DNA from 2 places in the Paenibacillus sp. UASWS1643 genome. Region 1 is predicted to be linked to the other one. Evidence: riboswitches for the same ligand, from Rfam matches in the RefSeq annotation. Region 1 holds a riboswitch; the other holds the start of a gene.
The links. Region 1 has a riboswitch for glycine ahead of gcvT (glycine cleavage system aminomethyltransferase GcvT). Riboswitches for the same ligand answer to the same signal wherever they lie in the genome.

Region 1 (9,441 bases):
GAACGTCTGTACCTGGCCAAGCTTGATGCACGGATTGTTTGACCTCTTCGAAGAGGGAGTCATAATCCTTGCGAATCTGCTGCAGTAACGGATTACGAATCATCTGTTGCCCTTCAATTCGCTCCATAACAGGTTGCATATGACCAAGCAGACCTTCACGAAGCAAACGATCCTCATGAAAGACATAATGCGTTCTAGCTTGCATCTGATCAATCAGAGAATGTACCCTGTCCAGTAAAATCAAGTCGTCTATTGGCAACAGCCTCGAAGAGTGAATTCGCTGCTCTGTCTCAAGTAATAGTCTATGAAAATAAGCTTGTTCATCTTGGGAGAATGTCAGCCCCAGCTGGGTGGATAACACACCACACAAGCGGGAAGCCATATAAGGTGGAACCTTCATCTCATCCTGCTCTGCGACTTCATCTCCCTTGTTCTCCAGGGGAGGTATGCGGCCAATGCCAATGCCTTTACGAATACGTACTACCGCGACGGATAATTGAATCAGCAGCTTCATGTATTGCCGTTCCGGGATGTTCTCCAGCCATTCGATGTCTGGTTGCCATAACGCATTTTCGATCGTAAGCACATCACCATGTCCGATCATATCCAGCAATTTTTGGTTTACGATGGAGCCGCCTTGTTCAGGTTGTCTTCCGAACAGGTCGGACTCATCCAGAAATTCCAGAGCAAGTGCAGCTATGGCTGTGCGATGAATCGTCTCACTCCCGTTAATCTTGACGCCATATCCACGTCTACGAACCAGCTTTAGTCCCGCCTGACGAATCCGTGACTCCAGATCGTCCAGATCAGTGGTTACGGTGGATACGGTCACTTTAAGATCCGAAGCCAAGGCGAGTAACTTTACAGGCTCTGGTTCATCCAGCAGGATGCAAAGCATGAAGAGCTTACGCTCTTCTGGCGTAAACTCTACATATTCTTTACCCTCTAGTTGCTGGCGCAATACAGCCAGATCATCGGAACTGGCATCGATTCGAATACCGGTTCCCGATTTTTTTTCCAGCCTCATGCCCAAAGGTTCAAGCCATTGTTCAATCATTTGCAGCTCCCGGTGAACTGTTCGGGTACTGACCTTTACTTCAACGGCGATTTCGCCGGCAGTGACTTCATGTGGATGCTCCAGCAGAAACTCCACGATTTCACGTTGTCTTTTGGTAATACTCATATCTCAGCCTCCGGCTCAGGGAAAACGAATGCGTGCAATTACTTTAGACGTTCAACGAGCGCATCGTATTCCGGGCTTTTTAGGAAGTTGTCGATGGATATATGTTCTGCGTTCGGAGCAACAGAGCGGGCACGATCGGTTAATATTTGTTGTGTGATGACCACATCTGCATCCGGCGGGATATCACTGATAGCCGTATTGGTTACCGTAACGTCAATCCCCTCTGCCTTCATCTTCTTGCGTAGAATGGAAGCGCCCATGGCACTCGAACCCATGCCTGCATCACAGGAGAAGACAATTTTCTTCACGTCTGTTTTGACTGTAGAAGAAGCCATATCTGCGGCTCTGTCTGCTTCACGCTGATTAGCCGTAATGCCAGCGTTTGGCACGGTTCCTTGACTCTTCATGTCTTTCATCCGACTGGATGCGGACTCCAGATCTTCGTCCTTTTGTTTACCTGTTTTCAGCAACACTGCTGCAACCAGGAAGGAAACGACTGCTGCTACAAGCACCCCTGCAAGCATCGGCAGGTATCCACCTTTTGGTGTTAAGAGGAAATACGCGATAATACTACCCGGTGATGGTGCTGAAACAAGTCCTGCTCCAGTGAGCATGAATGTTAATGTACCTGCGACGCCACCCGCAATTGCGGCAAGAATCAGAATCAGTCTCATCAGAATGTAAGGGAAGTAGATCTCATGAATTCCCCCGAAGAAATGAATGATAACGGCACCCGGCGCAGAAGATTTGGCCATTCCGCGTCCGAAGAAACAGTAAGCAAGCAAGATACCAAGTCCCGGACCCGGGTTCGATTCAAGCATGTATAGAACAGATTGTCCTAATTCTCTTGCCTGATCGGTTGCAATCGGGGTCAGAATACCGTGGTTGATTGCATTGTTCAGGAACAATACTTTACCTGGTTCGATAATCAGGTTGACCAGCGGTAGCAAGCCCAGATTCATCAGACCTTGCACCCCGGCAGACAATACTTTGCTAATTGCTTCTACAGCTGGCCCAATACCCAGTAGAGCAAAAATCCCCAAGATCCCGCCAATAATACCGGCTGAGAAGTTATTAACCAACATTTCGAATCCGGCTCTAACTTTACCTTCAATGGATTTATCGAACTTTTTGATGATCCATGCTGCCAGTGGTCCGGCAATCATGGCACCGAGGAACATCGGAATATCACTACCCACGATGACCCCAATGGTCATAATGGCACCCACGACACCACCACGCTGACCATGCACCATCGTACCCCCGGTGTAACCAATCAACAGTGGCAGCAAATATTTGATCATCGGATCGACTAGCTGTTCAAGTGTCTCATTAGGGAACCAGCCTGTTTTAATAAACATAGCCGTAATTAATCCCCAGGCGATAAATGCACCCATATTCGGCATGACCATACCGCTCAGGAATCGGCCAAAACGCTGCACACCTACCCGTAGCCCACCTTTGGAATTGGACGATTGGTCCAAATTACTCATTGTATTATCCTCCTCGGATCAAGTGATTATGATTTATGAAAGGGGTATCATTTCTCCCCTGCTGTAATCCTAAGCGAGAATGCTCTCCTGTTCAATGAAATGAAAGCGTACTTTCGTCATGAACAATGATGACAACATTAGGTTATGTAATCGTTTCAATCGATGCATAATGGCTGAACTCATTGGTACACAAGGCTTTTCCTGCCTATGACTTTTGTCATTTCCAGAATCATTTTCTAACCTATAGCTTGGTCCAATCAGGTGATTTACATCCCCAATCTGCCTCGATCCCTATTCAAAACCATTCCTGGAAAGCACAAAAAACCTGTGCAAGCATCCGGCTCACACAGGTCGAAACAATATGAAGCTTATTTCATTTTGTTATAAAATATATGTTAATAAGTACAAGTTCGTTGTTGATACTAGTTTTCCGTATGCTTACGATACGCATCTGCATTCATCAATGTAGACAATGCTGCTGTCAGATCTCCTTCAACACGAATCTCAATCATCCAGCCTTCCTCGTAAGGAGAGCTGTTCACAAGTTCAGGTGAGTCCTGCAACGAATCATTGACTGCAATAATTGAACCTGTGACGGGAGAGAACAAGTCCGAAACCGTTTTGACCGATTCGATCGTTCCAATGCTGTCCTCTGCTTTTACATTGGTTTCAAGGTCAGGCAATTCCACAAACACAATGTCACCCAGCTGATGCTGCGCGAACTCGGTAATGCCAATACGTACAGTATCCTCCCCTACGGTTTGAACCCATTCGTGCTCTTCACTGTACAGGAAATCACTTTTCAATTCGCTCATCGATATCCGCCTCGCTTTTCATTAAATGAGTGCATGCGTTCTTTGACCTTAACCTTTTTCCCAGAACATAGCGTATGATATTTATGAATCAAATGTCAAGATACCTCACAATTTATTTGCTGATCACCTCTAAATCCTGTAACCGGATTACACTCTTTCTTCATATACTGGTGAATATTAGAATAGTAAGCGCACTCTTTATAAATACACGAACAATAACATTAAAATGATATTAAATATTCGGTTTTTATTCATTATCAATGATATCGTTCTTGACATCGGTAGTGGATTCACGTTTTAATGAGAGGAGTAAATGTGTTTATTGGACTATGTTATACCCGCGGATGAATGTAAAGGGAGAGATTACCCGTGACACCCGATTCGGGATGTACATGAGGTAACGCCGAAGGAGTAAACCACCGATAAGCGGGGGTGAATCTCTCAGGCAAAAGGACTTTTACAGGACGCAACTCTGGAGAGCATCTATTCGCCCTGTGCGGGCGTTATGATCACCCAAGGGGAAACCTGCTGCACAACTGCAGCGGGGTAACTCTCAGGTACAAGGGACAGAGCCTTAGAATACAGCGTGCTACTTGGCATGCCGATTCTTTGGCCTGTCCTTTTCCTTTTTCCCAAAAACGAAAAACAGGATGTCGAACGGCGCTGCCATAGCTGCCTTACCATACTTATGTGATGAAAATATCTAGCTGAAAAATTTAAAAACACCCTGCTTCATTGATCCACGATTATATTTCCGGCCGGTTGACGGTCCATGATGAGGTGATTTGATGTCCGATTTGCTTAGAACACCACTCTTCCCACTATATCAGCAATACGAAGGCGTACGGTGCATTGATTTTGGAGGCTGGGAGCTTCCGGTGCAATTTAGCGGAATTCAGAAAGAACATGAAGCGGTGCGTGAGCGTGCTGGACTATTCGATGTATCCCATATGGGCGAATTCACAGTACAGGGTGAGCAGGCTGAAGTTTTTTTGCAACAAATGACGACCAATGATGTGACCACGCTGGTTCCCGGTCAAGCCCAGTACACCCTGATGTGTTATCCAGATGGCGGTGTGGTGGACGATCTGCTCGTGTATAAGCTGGAAGATCAGCATTATATGCTCGTAGTTAACGCCTCCAACATCGACAAGGATTGGGCATGGCTGCAAGAGCACCTGATCCCCGGCGTAAGCATGACCAACGATTCGGAGCAGACGGCGCTGCTGGCCTTGCAAGGTCCACTGGCTGTAGACATTATCGGGAAAGTTACAGATACGGATGTAAGCTCGATTGAACCGTTTCGTTTTGTCCCGGATGCTGAAGTATGCGGAGTAAAATTACTGTTGTCCCGTACCGGTTATACAGGTGAAGATGGCTTTGAACTATATGTTCCTGCGGATCAGGCCGCTATGGTCTGGAATGGATTAATGCAGGCTGGAGAAGAGCACGGGCTGGTTCCGGCTGGACTTGGTGCAAGGGATACGCTGCGTTTTGAAGCCAAGCTGCCTCTGTATGGGCAGGAATTATCTGCAACGATCTCTCCGCTAGAAGCTGGCGTTGGTATGTTTGTGAAACTGAATGCTGGACCTTTTATCGGACACGAAGCCTTGTTACAGCAAAAAAATGACGGGCCCGCCCGTAAACTGGTCGGCATCGAAGTGCTGGAGCGCGGCATTCCTCGCCCCCACTATCCGATTTACGCCGAAGGCGTACAGATCGGTGAAGTGACAACAGGCACGCAATCACCTACATTGAAGCGTAATCTGGGGCTTGCCCTCATCGACAGCAAATACGCTGCGCTGGAAACCCCGCTTGAGATTGAGATCCGAGGGAAGAAACTGAAAGCCGAGGTCGTGAAGACCCCTTTTCATAAACGGACACGTACGTCAAAGACACTTACTCAAGGAGCTGATCAAGCATGAGCAAGCACCGTTATATTCCCATGACTGAGCAAGATCAGAATGCCATGCTCGCAACCATCGGTGTGGATACGCTGGAGGAACTGTTTCAGGACATTCCAAAAGAGATTCGTTATCAGGGCGAGCTGCCCGTATCCTCCAAACTTGATGAATATGCGCTGACACGTCATATGTCCAAACAAGCCGGCGCCAACGCCAATTTCGAAACACACGCCAGCTTTCTCGGCGCAGGTATATATGATCATCATGTTCCTTCCGTCATCAATCATGTCATTTCCCGTTCCGAGTTTTACACTGCCTACACACCTTATCAGCCTGAGATCAGCCAAGGTGAACTACAGGCCATTTTCGAATTTCAATCCTACATCTGTGAATTAACCGGTATGGCTGTAGCCAATGCCAGTATGTATGACGGTGCAACAGCTTTTGCGGAAGCAGGTAATCTGGCCGCAGCAGCAACACGTCGCAAACAACTTATCGTATCCCGTACTGTTCATCCGGAAGCCCGTCAGGTATTGCAGGCATATGCGCACGGACTCCGTCTGGAGATTGTCGAGATTGGTTATAAGGATGGCGTCACTGATTGGGATGCCTTGCAAGCAGCCATATCGGACGATACCGCTGCTGTCATGATCCAGAGTCCGAACTTCTTTGGTGCCGTGGAAAATGTGAAGCAGGCTGCCAACCTCGTGCATGCGCACAAGGGCCTACTCGTTGTAAGTGCCAACCCGCTATCGCTGGGTCTGCTGGAAGCCCCAGGCAAGCTGGGTGCCGACATCGTTGTAGGTGATGCGCAGCCCCTTGGCATCGCCGCTTCACTCGGCGGCCCGACATGCGGATATTTCGCCGTATCCCAGCCTCATATGCGCCGAATTCCTGGCCGAATTGTAGGCCAGACCAAGGATCGCAACGGAAAACGTGGATTTGTACTCACACTGCAAGCACGTGAACAGCATATCCGCCGCGAAAAGGCGACATCCAACATCTGTTCCAACCAAGCTTTGCTTGCACTCAGCGCATCTGTGTATATGTCCATCATGGGTAAACAGGGTATGATCGATGTCGCGGATCTGAATTTGCAAAAGAGTCATTACACCCTGAATACATTAACTGCAATTCCTGGAGTTAGCCTTACTTTTAATGCACCAACATTTAATGAGTTTGTTATTAAACTTCCTGAAGGAACCGACGTGGATGCCCTTCAGTTGAAATTGCTGGATGCAGGCTTTATTGGTGGTTACGGACTCGGACGTGATTATCCGGAGCTTGCCGGACATATGCTGATTGCTGTTACCGAACGGCGCACTAAGGAAGAGATTGACGAATTCGCACGAGCATTGGAGGGATCCCTGTGACTCAGGAAACGACGACGACAACGACAACATCGGTACAAGGACAATCGGAAACAGGTACCTCTGTTTCCAACTCGGTTCAACCTGAGACGGATACAACATTTAGTGCACAGACCTTATCTCCTGCTCCGGAACAATCATTGATTTTTGAACTCAGCAGCCCTGGACGTGTCGCTTATTCCCTGCCAGAATGTGACGTTCCTCGTCTCGCTGCCGATACGTTGATTCCCCGGGAAATGCTCCGTTCAGAAGTAGCGGCACTGCCGGAAGTGTTCGAGGTAGATGTTATTCGACACTATACTGCTTTGTCCCGCCGCAACTTCGGCGTAGATAACGGATTCTATCCACTGGGCTCTTGTACAATGAAATACAATCCCAAGATTAATGAGGATGTTGCACGTTATAATGGATTCGCCAAAATCCATCCGTACCAGCATGAATCCAGCATTCAAGGTGCTCTTGAACTGTTATATACGTTGCAAAACGACCTTGCAGGTCTGACAGGAATGGACGCTGTGACCCTGCAACCAGCCGCTGGTGCCCATGGCGAATGGACTGGACTTATGATGATTCGTGCCTACCACGAAGGTCGTGGCGAACAACGTACCAAAGTCATCGTGCCCGATTCTTCGCATGGTACCAACCCGGCAAGTGCAACCGTTGCAGGGTTTGAAACTGTAACGATTCCATCCCGTGCAGATGGACTGGTCGATCTGGATGCACTCCGTGCAGCCGTTGGTACGGATACAGCAGCATTGATGCTGACAAACCCGAATACACTTGGTTTGTTCGAGAAAGACATTCAGGAGATTGCATCCATCGTACACCAGGCTGGTGGTTTGCTATATTACGATGGCGCGAACTCCAATGCCATTATGGGCATTACTCGTCCGGGTGATATGGGCTTTGACGTAGTGCATCTGAACTTGCACAAAACGATGAGTACGCCTCATGGCGGTGGTGGACCTGGCGCCGGACCAGTCGGCGTGAAGAGCCGTTTAATCCCGTTCCTGCCTAAACCGATGGTGATCAAAAATGATGATGGCGTGTATGCACTGGACCGCGAAGGCGATCAATCCATTGGACGGGTTAAAGCGTATTATGGCAACTTCGGTATTCTGGTACGTGCCTATGCCTACATTCGCACCTATGGACCGGAAGGGTTGCGCCGTGTATCTGAGTGTGCGGTACTGAATGCCAACTATATGATGGCTCGTCTCGCACCTTACTACGAGATTCCGTATCCAGGGGTATGCAAACATGAATTCGTCATGTCTGGTCGGGGATTGAAGCAATATGGTGTGCGTACACTGGATGTTGCCAAACGATTACTTGATTTTGGATATCACCCGCCTACGGTATACTTCCCGCTCAACGTTGAAGAATGCATCATGATCGAGCCGACGGAAACCGAAAGCAAAGAAACACTGGATGGGTTTATTGATACGATGATTCGGATTGTCAAAGAAGCGGAAGAGACACCTGAATTGGTACTCAACGCACCTTATGGCACACCGGTGACTCGTCTGGATGAGACCACTGCTGCCCGCAAACCTGTACTGAACTGCGCTTGCAGTTAAACCAAGTAATAACCTGTATACTTAGTACTCCTACAATATCCCTTCCTGAACATACCATTCGTATCCGTACGGTATCCGCCTGGTGGGTGAAATGATTACGAAGTACAGGGAACATTTACATTAGCTATCCGTTTTTAAAAATAACAGCCACGCAGAAGCGCGGCTGTTATTTTTTCTTCTCCGATTAGTCCCCTATTACTGTCCTGTATTCTTTCAGTCTAAGACTTCCAATTGGCCCGTTCCTTCTTCCCCAAACGCGGACAAGTGTAACAATAGGATCGACCTTGCCGTAGATATTGAAGACAACATACATTTTTGATCGCAAGTCTCTTCGATGGTTCCAGGGGATGATTAATCATGCGAGTTCTGACACATAGCGGATTCTTTCCCAGCCCAAACACATTAGGAGTCAGCACATTTTGCATAACATGTTCAACAGCAGTTAACTTGCGCATGACAGCTTCTTCGTGCTGAAATGCTTCACAGATGTTCTCCCTGTAGTTTTCCAAAGCCGTTGGCAACTGCCCCCACAACATGCTGACATGCAACCCCGAAACGTAGGACAAACACTCTATTAAAGGACGTGCAGTCAGACTGTAGAAACGGTTGAATTCTGCTTCAATCCAGACGCTTCTTCCTTCCGAATCATTCGGAGCGAGGTCAACCTCCAGTTTTTCAAGTTGAAAAGTAATTCGCGTATATCCCATTTCCTGCATCAAATGTACATTGAGATTGGCAAGCGAAAGATTGGGAGCTGCATCATACACCGTGACGATATACTGCAGTGCAGCTGCTACACTTCCAAACCAACTGGTGAAATAGGCTGCGGCGACCGTTTGGTCATGCCCCTCGATTAACTGTTGGTAGGTGGACAAGAAGCTGCTCATTTCCTCCCAGTCCAGAATAGAATCTCCATATAAGGATGCCACGGGCACACCATGCAGTTTGTCTACAAGATTAAAGTGGACCCTCAGTTCCTCACGTATCCCCTCGCGCATCATTGACCGAACAAACGAGTCAGGTCATCCAGCATGGAAGTCGCCGCATTAGGTCCGTAACCACCAAACCATGAATCCGACGCCACCTGGAATACCTG
Region 2 (9,441 bases), on a different contig from region 1:
CGGGTTGGCGTTGTGGTTATGGATTCTGGGTTAGAAAAATTAGATTTTACATTAAGTATTCATAAGATAATCTGTTGTATTGTAAAAAGCTGCTCTCACAGCTGGTGCGCTACGCACTGACTGTGAGGCAGTTTTTTTTGTTCTTCTTCTGTGTCTTCTATAGAAGGAATGAAAATTCTCTATTTCTATTATGCACCTAACCAATTACAGAAGGCCAGCCTACTATAGGGCTGGCCTTTTTTGCCTACTTCCCAGGCTGAACATTGAAATGACTGAGATTCAACGAGCGCTGACATAGCGCAGGGGACGGAACGATTGTGGAAAAGCGAAGCGTTCGCCTTTATCCCCGGATGTATACCTTTGAAAAATTAAATCATATAAATCCGGGGATAACAGCGATTGAAACAACGTCCGTTCCCGAAGCGGCCACTTCAGCGCCAAATAAATCCCAAATATTTCAATATGCAGCCGATATTTTTAACATTGCGTTTACAAAACACTGATTTTAAGATGACATACCGAAACTACAATGAGTAAAGAGTTGATGGTGAACAAACAAATTCACAAAACGCCATCACTACATTGGGGGAGGAAAACAAAACATGTTTAAAAAGTTGCCGTTTATTTTGATGACCTTAACGTTCGTACTGGTACTCGCAGCATGCGGATCGAAGAATGACGCTGGTACAGAGGGTGCCGCAAGCAATGGATCAGGAGAAGCTGCTACTGAGCTTAGCGGTAACATTCTGGCAGTCGGATCGACAGCATTGCTACCTCTGGTAGAACAAGCTGGACAGAAATTTATGGCAGTTGATGAATATAAGAACGTAACGGTTCAAGTTCAAGGTGGCGGTAGTGGTACTGGTTTGACACAAGTATCTGACGGACAAGCTACAATCGGTAACTCTGATGTATTTGCAGAAGAGAAGCTGGAGGACGAAGCCAAAGTAAAAGAACTGGTTGACCATCAGGTAGCCGTAGTAGCTATGGCCCCAGTTAGCAACAAAGATGCAGGTGTAGAAGATTTGACTAAGCAACAACTGGTCGACATTTTCTCCGGTAAAGTGAAGAACTGGAAAGACGTTGGTGGCGCGGATAAAGCAATTGTTATTGTAAACCGTCCAAGTAGTTCCGGTACTCGTGCAACTTTCGAGAAGTATGCATTGGGTGCAAAAATGGATGATATCCAAGGTTCGATTCAAGAAGATTCTTCTGGTAACGTAAAAAAATTGGTAGCTGAAACGCCAGGTGCTATTGGTTACCTCGCCCTGTCTTACTTGGATGATAGCTTGCAAGTATTGAAGTACGAAGGTGTAGAAGCAACAGTTGAGAACGTGGAAGCAGGAACGTATCCAGTGTGGGCTTACGAGCACATGTACACAAAAGGTGAGCCGGATGCAGCAACAAAAGCTTTCCTGGACTACATCCTGAGTGACGAAATTCAACAAAACGACGTGACAGAACTTGGATACATTCCAATGTCAGGTATGAAAGTAAAACGCGATGCAGCAGGTAATGTGGTTCAATAATCTTTGAACTTGCGCATACAGCGAAAGAGGCGGACTTAGGTCCCGCCTCTTTACGCGGTTTGCTCTGAAATAATCCCATATTTTGCATTAATTCTACTATAGAAGGATGGTTGTTATGGAACAGACCGAAGGGGGAACGGTAATGAATAACAAGTTGAAACCGCGCCGGCCCTTAAAAGAGAAACATTATTGGGAAGAGTGGACGGGACGGATCTATACGTCGATTTGTGTCGTTTTCCTGATCGTTGTCATGTTTTCCATTGTTTATTTTGTAGCGTCCAAGGGACTGTCCACATTTTTCCAAAACGGAATAAGCATAAGCGAATTCCTTGGTGGAAAGACGTGGAATCCAACCGGAGAACCTGCGTTCTACGGGGCATTACCGTTCATTACAGGTTCTTTCATTACAACCTTGCTTGCAGCATTGATCGCTAGTCCACTTGGCCTGTGTGCAGCACTCTTCATGACAGAGATTGTACCGGGTAAAGGGAAAAAGATATTGCAACCGGCCATTGAGCTCTTATCTGGAATTCCGTCTGTTGTTTACGGATTTATCGGTCTGAGTGTCATCGTACCTTTGCTGCGCAGTATCTTTGGTGGAACAGGCGTCGGGATTGCAGCCGGATGTCTTGTTCTGGCGGTAATGATTCTTCCTACGGTAACAAGTATTATGGCAGATGCGTTGTCTGCTTTGCCAAAAGGATTGCGTGAATCCTCGTACGCACTGGGTGCCACTCGATGGCAAACCATCTACCGTGTCATCATTCCTACGACTTTGCCGGCTTTGTTGACAGGTGTCGTTTTGGGTATGGCTCGTGCTTTTGGTGAGGCCCTTGCTGTGCAGATGGTTATCGGTAATGCACCGCATGTTCCAACATCCTTGCTCGAATCGGCTTCAACATTAACAAGTGTAATTACACTCAGCATGGGTAACACCACGATGGGGTCTGTTCATAACAATGCACTGTGGAGTATGGCGCTTGTCCTGTTGGTGATGACATTTGTCTTCGTCATTCTGGTTCGCCTGCTTGAAAGGAGGAACCGGGTATGAAAATGAAGGCAAAGACGGTAGATAAAATTGCAACATCCGTTATCGTTGTATTGGCCCTGTTCATTGTTATTATATTGCTCGGTCTGCTTGGCTTCATCATGTATAGAGGAATTGGACATATTAGCTGGAACTTTCTGACGAGTGCACCCCAGTTGCTTAAGGGTGGCGGCGGGATTGGTCCACAGCTCTTTAACTCCGTATTCTTGCTTGTCCTGACATTGATTGTGACCATCCCACTCGGATGGGGCGGTGGAATTTACATGGCTGAATACGCCAAACCAGGCAAGATCACCAGCTTCATTCGTCTGGTCGTTGAAGTGTTGTCATCATTCCCTTCCATCGTTATCGGTTTGTTTGGTCTCTTATTGCTTGTAAATCAATTTGGTCTTGGTTTCTCCCTGATCTCGGGTGCCTTGGCTCTGGCGATCTTTAACTTGCCACTGATGGTACGGACAACGGAGCAGGCCTTCCGGGCTGTTCCGAAGGAACAGAAGGAAGCGGGTCTTGCACTTGGACTGTCCAAGTGGAAGATTATCACTTCCATTCTGCTGCCTGTGGCATTGCCGAGTTTGATTACGGGTACGATTCTGGCATCGGGCCGGATCTTTGGTGAGGCGGCAGCGTTGATGTTCACCGCAGGTATGAGTAGTCCACCACTGGACTTTACAGATTGGAATCCGACGAGTCCAAGATCACCGCTTAATCCGTTCCGTCCGGCAGAGACACTTGCTGTCCATATCTGGAAAGTGAACAGTGAAGGCATTGGGCCAGATTCCAAAGAGGTGGCAGCAGGTGCATCAGCTGTGCTTGTCATTCTCGTGCTGGCGTTCAATCTAAGTGCGCGCTGGATCGGTCGGGTTGTATTCCGCCGCATGACAGCTTCGAAATAAGGAGGAACCAACATGGCCATACCTTTTGGTACGGAACAGTTAAGCATATATTATGGACATTTTCAGGCGGTCAAGCAGATCAGTCTCACATTTCCCGAAGCGAGCGTAACGGCGCTCATCGGGCCGTCTGGCTGCGGTAAATCCACGTTCCTCCGGTCGCTTAACCGAATGAACGACGAGATCGCCGGTTCCCGCACAGAGGGACATATCTGGATGGACGGTAACGATCTGAATGAGCCTGGAACCGATGTAATCAAGCTTCGCCAGAAGATTGGCATGGTGTGGCAGAAGCCAAATCCTTTTCATAAGTCCATCTACAACAATATCGCGTTTGGCCCCCGCTACCGTGGTACGAAGAGTAAGAAGGCACTGGATGAGATTGTGGAAAAAAGCTTGCGTCGTGCTGCGCTTTGGGACGAAGTGAAAGACAGGCTGAATGAATCAGCCCTGTCTCTCTCAGGTGGACAACAGCAGCGGTTATGTATCGCCCGCGCTCTGTCTGTTGATCCGCAGATTCTGCTGCTCGATGAGCCTGCATCTGCACTTGACCCGGTATCTACGGGTAAAGTTGAAGAGTTGATTACCGAGCTCAAGAAAGATCTGCGGATTGTTATTGTTACCCATAACATGCAGCAGGCGGCACGCATCTCGGATTACACGGCTTATTTCTATCTTGGAAGTATGGTTGAGCACGGGGATACGGAGCACATTTTCACTAACCCGGACAATCGTCTGACGCAAGAATACATTATGGGTCGTTTCGGTTAATTGGATCATGGAGTGTAACATAGAGTAATAGAGATAAAGAAATAAATATAGAAAAAAGAAAGCACAATGCCTGGACAGTTGGTCGGGGGTTGTGCTTTTTTAATTTGTAATTTTAGTGGAATTTTCTGTATGCAGGATAAACATTATGCTACGATATTTAGTGTGAAGAGAACGTTTACATAACTCCGAAGGAGATGTTGATGATCAATACGGATAAGATGTCTTATGATCACATGGCAGCGGATATCATACAGAACTACACGATTGAAAAACCTGTCGTTTCCTATATTCGTCACAACGAGAATCTGACGTACCATGTCGTGGATGAAGCGAGCGGGCAGAAGTATCTGCTGCGTATACATCAAGCCGCATATGCAAGTATGTCAGGCATTCAGCATACGCCTCCTGCGCTGGAGGCAGAGATGAACCTGCTTCATGAGTTAAATGCAACGACAGCATTGCGCGTGCAACATCCGGTACGCAATGCATCCGGTGAATGTGTCACGGTATGGACAAGTGAGGCAGGGAAAGAGATCTGTTGTACAGTACTGGAGTGGATTGAGGGGAGGGACATCCAGCAGGGAGAACGCCTGACAACAGAGCAGATCTATGATCTTGGGGCACAACTGCAGATGCTTCATCAATATGGACGTGTGCAGAATCAGACAGATCGAACTAAGGTACGCCCGGCATATGGCAATGTCCATGAGAATTTGGTCATGTTAGGGCAGCTGGAGGAAGGTGTCCGACTGGGGATTTTTACAACGGAAGACTTCGATCTGCTTCGTGAGACGTTTGAGAACATTAATGAGCAGCTAGCAACGTACCCACAGCACGCAGGGACATGGGGGATCATTCATGGGGATATTACTCGCAACAATCTGCTGATAACGGATCAGGGGATGTCCATGATTGATTTTTGCCTACACGGTTATGGTTATTATCTTTTCGATGCCGGAGGGGCAGCACTTATGTTCAACCGGGAGGAACGTGACATATTCTTATCAGGTTATACCAAACAGATCGGACCACTGACGGATCGTGATATCCGATTAATGGAAGGGTTCATGTTGATCTTTACACTGGGTTATTATGCCTTTCAGATGGCGAATGAGTCGAGACACGAATGGATGAAAGACCGCATGCCGAAGTTATGCAGCAAGTATTGCAGACCCTATGTACAGAACGAGAGTATCTTCTACGAACTGTGAATTAGGGTGTACAGATCCGGAAGGGCTACGAACAGTGTGGTTCAAATATAATGGTTGCCTGAATACCCGAACAGTTTCGTGGACAATATCATAAATAGTAGTAAGCGCTTTATGAATTGAAGGGAAATGAAATAAGCTGTTTACAAGTTCTTTTTATCGTTTTAATGTGATGAAAGCTGACAAAATATTCTGGTTTTATCGATTCAATCGAAAATGAAGGAAATACATCCAAAGAAATCGTTAAGTTTGTTGACACTGATCTTCCGGTCGATTAATCTTAATGAAGAAGAATGAACGATTTCCATTACTGTTCTGACATTCGCTCAGAATGGTTCCATACAGCGGATGATAACGAGCGGGAGAGACCTGAATTAGCCGAGCAAAATGGCTAGTGTTCAGGCACCGAAGGAGCAAGCTGCTGCGCACCCGGCCCAGTGGTTAATCTCTCAGGTAAATGTACCATCGTTGGACGCAACTCTGGAGAGTGCGCGAATTGCGCCACCCAAGGGGTATATGATCAGTTAGTCCGGTGACTTGTCTGTAATCGCAGGCAATGCACCTTGTCGTGAGACACTGCTGATCGTGAAACTCTCAGGTATCGAGGACAGAGAGAGGGCCTGAGGCCTTCTTCTGTCCTTTTTTGATGTCATCATTCAGTAATAAAGGAACATTATGGCATGGGATCTGGATGGAAATGACGAATACAATTGGAGGGTTACAAGGTGCGATTTAAAGATGTTTTCTCAATTATTGGTCCGTCGATGACGGGGCCTTCAAGTTCACATACAGCTGGAGCAGCAAGGCTCGGAAGAATCGCTCGTCAGTGGCTAGGTGGTACGCCCGAACGTGCCCGGTTGACACTATACGGCTCATTTGCTGATACGTATCAGGGGCACGGAACAGATCTGGCACTGATCGGCGGTCTGCTGGATTATGTCACAGACGATCCGCGTATCCCGGATGCAGAGCAATATGCAGAGGAAGCGGGCATGGAGGTTGAATTTTACACAAGTGGCCTGCCTGCTCCTCATCCGAATACGGTCAAAATTGAGTTGTGGCATGAAGGGCGTACATGTTCCTTAATTGGTGCTTCTATTGGTGGTGGTAGTGTATCGGTGCATGCGATGAATGATTTTCGTGTTCAGATTAGTGGTGAGTTTCCGACACTCGTGCTGCGGCATGCGGACAAAGCAGGGGTGCTTGCCTCGGTAACGTCCACGATCAGTTCATCCGGGGTTAACATCGGGTATATGCAGGTGGACCGGAAAGCCCGTGATGGCGAAGCGCTTACTGCGATGGAGATGGATGGCGTGCCGAATCCTGATATGCTCAAGCGTCTGAAGGAGCTGGATCATGTACTGGACATTCGTGTCATCGATTTGAAGAGAGGAGTTGATTCGGATGCGATTTAAACATTTACACGAACTGAATACGATCTGTACAGCGGAATCCAAAACGATTGCTCAACTGATGATCGAGGAGCAGGTTCAGGAGACCAATACACCGGAAGCGGATGTTGTGAAACAGATGTCTGAATATTATCAGGTGATGAAGGAAGCGGTACGTAAAGGGTTAACGGAAGATACCACTTCACGCAGTGGATTAACGGGTGGAGACGGTAAAAGAATGGCCGAGTACATTCGCAAGGGTGAGACTTGCTCAGGAGATGCTTCCGCACTTGCCATGGCGTATGCCCTGTGTGTATCTGAAGTAAATGCCTCCATGGGCCGGATTGTGGCAACACCAACAGCCGGTTCCTGCGGCATCATCCCCGGTGTTTTTATTAGCTCACAGGAGCGATTTGGCTGGACGGACGAACATTTGGTGAATGGGTTGTTCTGCGCGGGAGCGATCGGTTATGTTATCGCCAACAATTCATTTATCTCCGGTGCGGAAGGGGGCTGTCAGGCAGAAGTGGGTTCCGCGATCGGCATGGCTGCAGGTGCCATGGTTGAACTGCGTGGAGGTACACCGGAACAGGTCGTTCATGCCGTAGGCTTGGCGTTGAAAAATACACTGGGCCTTATCTGCGATCCGGTCGCAGGCCTCGTTGAGATTCCATGCATCGTCCGTAACGGATTGGGTGCAGTTACGGCGCTGGCTGCGGCTGATATGGCCCTGGCCGGAGTGCGTAGTGCTATTCCGTCAGATGAAGTCATCGACGTTATGCTGGAAGTAGGCAGTGCGATGCCGAGCCGTCACCGGGAGACAGCCCAAGGCGGGTTGGCTCAGACGCCAACTGGCCGTAAAATGATGCAGAAGCTGGCAAAACCGAAGGCCAAGCGTGCAGAGCCGGAGATGGAGCCGAAGACAGCGGATTCTGACACAACTACAAGTGGGGCGGACAATGCTCAAGTGGACACGGACCCTCAGGTTTAAGCTGAACTGGGACTACCGGGATATGATCAGTGACATTATTATGTATAATGGCGAATACAAAACAAGCGTCCGCGAACCCGAATCCGGGTTCTGCAGGACGCTTGTTTTTATGCTGTCAAATGATGCGAAGCCAGGTTACTAATATGTGACTTCAGATGTATGTGTAATCTGATCTAGTCCTTGCTCACAGACGTACTCAGTACGGCATATCCATACGCAGGCAATTCAATGGCAAGCACGTCATCATCCTTGGCGGTACGATGGTTTCCACCGAATAGCTCGGTCCATTCCTCGTCACCAGCCTCCAGCTCGACAATAGCCGTCTCTTCCGAGCGATTGAACAGAACCAGAATGCGTTCCTCTTCATTCTGCCGTTCGAATACCAATTGGCTGCCATCCGAGCGAGCCTGCAGGAAACGAACGGTGCCTTCTGCACGGAGGGCAGGATGAGCATGACGCAGGGAGATCAGTTTTTGATAAAAGTCGAGCAACTCACGGTCCTGCTTCGCTTCATCCCATTCCATGCATTTACGGCAGCCCGGATCATGCTCGCCGTCCATGCCAATCTCGTCTCCGTAATAGATGCACGGCGCGCCCATGTAACTGAACTGGAATAATGCAGCCAGCTTCATCTTGCGCTGGTCTCCTTCACACAGCGTGAGCAGTCGCGGGGTATCGTGACTGTCCAGCAAGTTAAACGCCACTTCGCTGGCCTGAAGCGGATAACGGGATAATTGCCGACCGATGGAGTTCGCGAACTGTTCGGCATGCATTGTGTTTTTCACAAAGAAAGCATTCACAGCATCGGTAAACGGATAGTTCATGGACGCATCGAACTGGTCGCCTTGAAGCCAGGAGGAGGACTCATTCCATACTTCGCCCAGAATATAGGCATCCGGATTAGCAGCTTTGACTACTCGGCGGAAATCACGCCAGAAGGCATCATCCACTTCGTCGGCAACATCCAGTCGCCATCCGTCTGCACCCACTTCCTTAATCCAGTACTCGGCAACCTCCAGCAGATAGGCTTTAACCTCGGCATTCTCCGTATTCAGCTTTGGCATGTGTGCTTCGAATCCGAAGGTCTCATAAGTAGGAATGCCATCCTTCACGTCCAGCGGGTATTCGTGTACATGGAACCAGTCCTTGTATTTGGATTGTTCTCCGTTCTTCTGCACATCCACAAACGGGGCAAACGTCTTCCCGGAATGGTTGAACACAGCATCCAGAAGTACGCGAATTCCACGTGCATGGCACAGCTCGACCAGTCGTTTCACGGTATCTGCGTCACCAAAGTGCCGGTCTACCCGCAGGTAGTCCTCAGTATCGTATTTGTGATTGGTGGTGGCTTCAAAAATGGGTGTGAAGTAGATCGCATTAATGCCAAGATCGCTGATGTAATCCAGATGGTTGATCACGCCCTGAAGGTCACCGCCGAAGAAATTGAAGGGTGTTGGCTCGCCGCCCCACGGTTCCACCTTTTCCGGACTAATATCCGGATTGCCGTTCGCGAATCGTTCAGGGAAAATCTGATAGAACACCGCATCCTTAACCCATGCAGGGGGTGTGAATACAGCTCCGGCATGAATATAAGGGAACTGGAACATACGACC

Region 2: linked by a shared signal. The riboswitch ahead of sdaAB (L-serine ammonia-lyase, iron-sulfur-dependent subunit beta) and the one ahead of gcvT (glycine cleavage system aminomethyltransferase GcvT) in region 1 are both predicted to bind glycine.

Annotation. Positions count from the first base shown of each region.
Region 1 is NZ_VXKZ01000099.1:97,792-107,232, reverse strand. It holds gene FE296_RS07490 (BglG family transcription antiterminator) at 1-1,183, opposite strand, end outside; gene FE296_RS07485 (PTS mannitol transporter subunit IIBC) at 1,222-2,676, opposite strand; gene gcvH (glycine cleavage system protein GcvH) at 3,099-3,491, opposite strand; glycine riboswitch at 3,836-3,958, shown strand; glycine riboswitch at 3,962-4,063, shown strand; gene gcvT (glycine cleavage system aminomethyltransferase GcvT) at 4,280-5,416, shown strand; gene gcvPA (aminomethyl-transferring glycine dehydrogenase subunit GcvPA) at 5,413-6,768, shown strand; gene gcvPB (aminomethyl-transferring glycine dehydrogenase subunit GcvPB) at 6,906-8,345, shown strand; gene FE296_RS07460 (hypothetical protein) at 8,564-9,346, opposite strand; gene FE296_RS07455 (ABC transporter substrate-binding protein) at 9,343-9,441, opposite strand, start outside.
Region 2 is NZ_VXKZ01000107.1:139,103-148,543, forward strand. It holds gene FE296_RS14025 (arsenic transporter) at 1-34, shown strand, start outside; gene FE296_RS14030 (hypothetical protein) at 318-503, shown strand; gene FE296_RS14035 (phosphate ABC transporter substrate-binding protein) at 603-1,529, shown strand; gene pstC (phosphate ABC transporter permease subunit PstC) at 1,645-2,580, shown strand; gene pstA (phosphate ABC transporter permease PstA) at 2,583-3,470, shown strand; gene pstB (phosphate ABC transporter ATP-binding protein PstB) at 3,483-4,238, shown strand; gene FE296_RS14055 (phosphotransferase enzyme family protein) at 4,439-5,449, shown strand; glycine riboswitch at 5,796-5,920, shown strand; glycine riboswitch at 5,925-6,059, shown strand; gene sdaAB (L-serine ammonia-lyase, iron-sulfur-dependent subunit beta) at 6,172-6,861, shown strand; gene sdaAA (L-serine ammonia-lyase, iron-sulfur-dependent, subunit alpha) at 6,851-7,828, shown strand; gene FE296_RS14070 (alpha-glycosidase) at 8,002-9,441, opposite strand, start outside.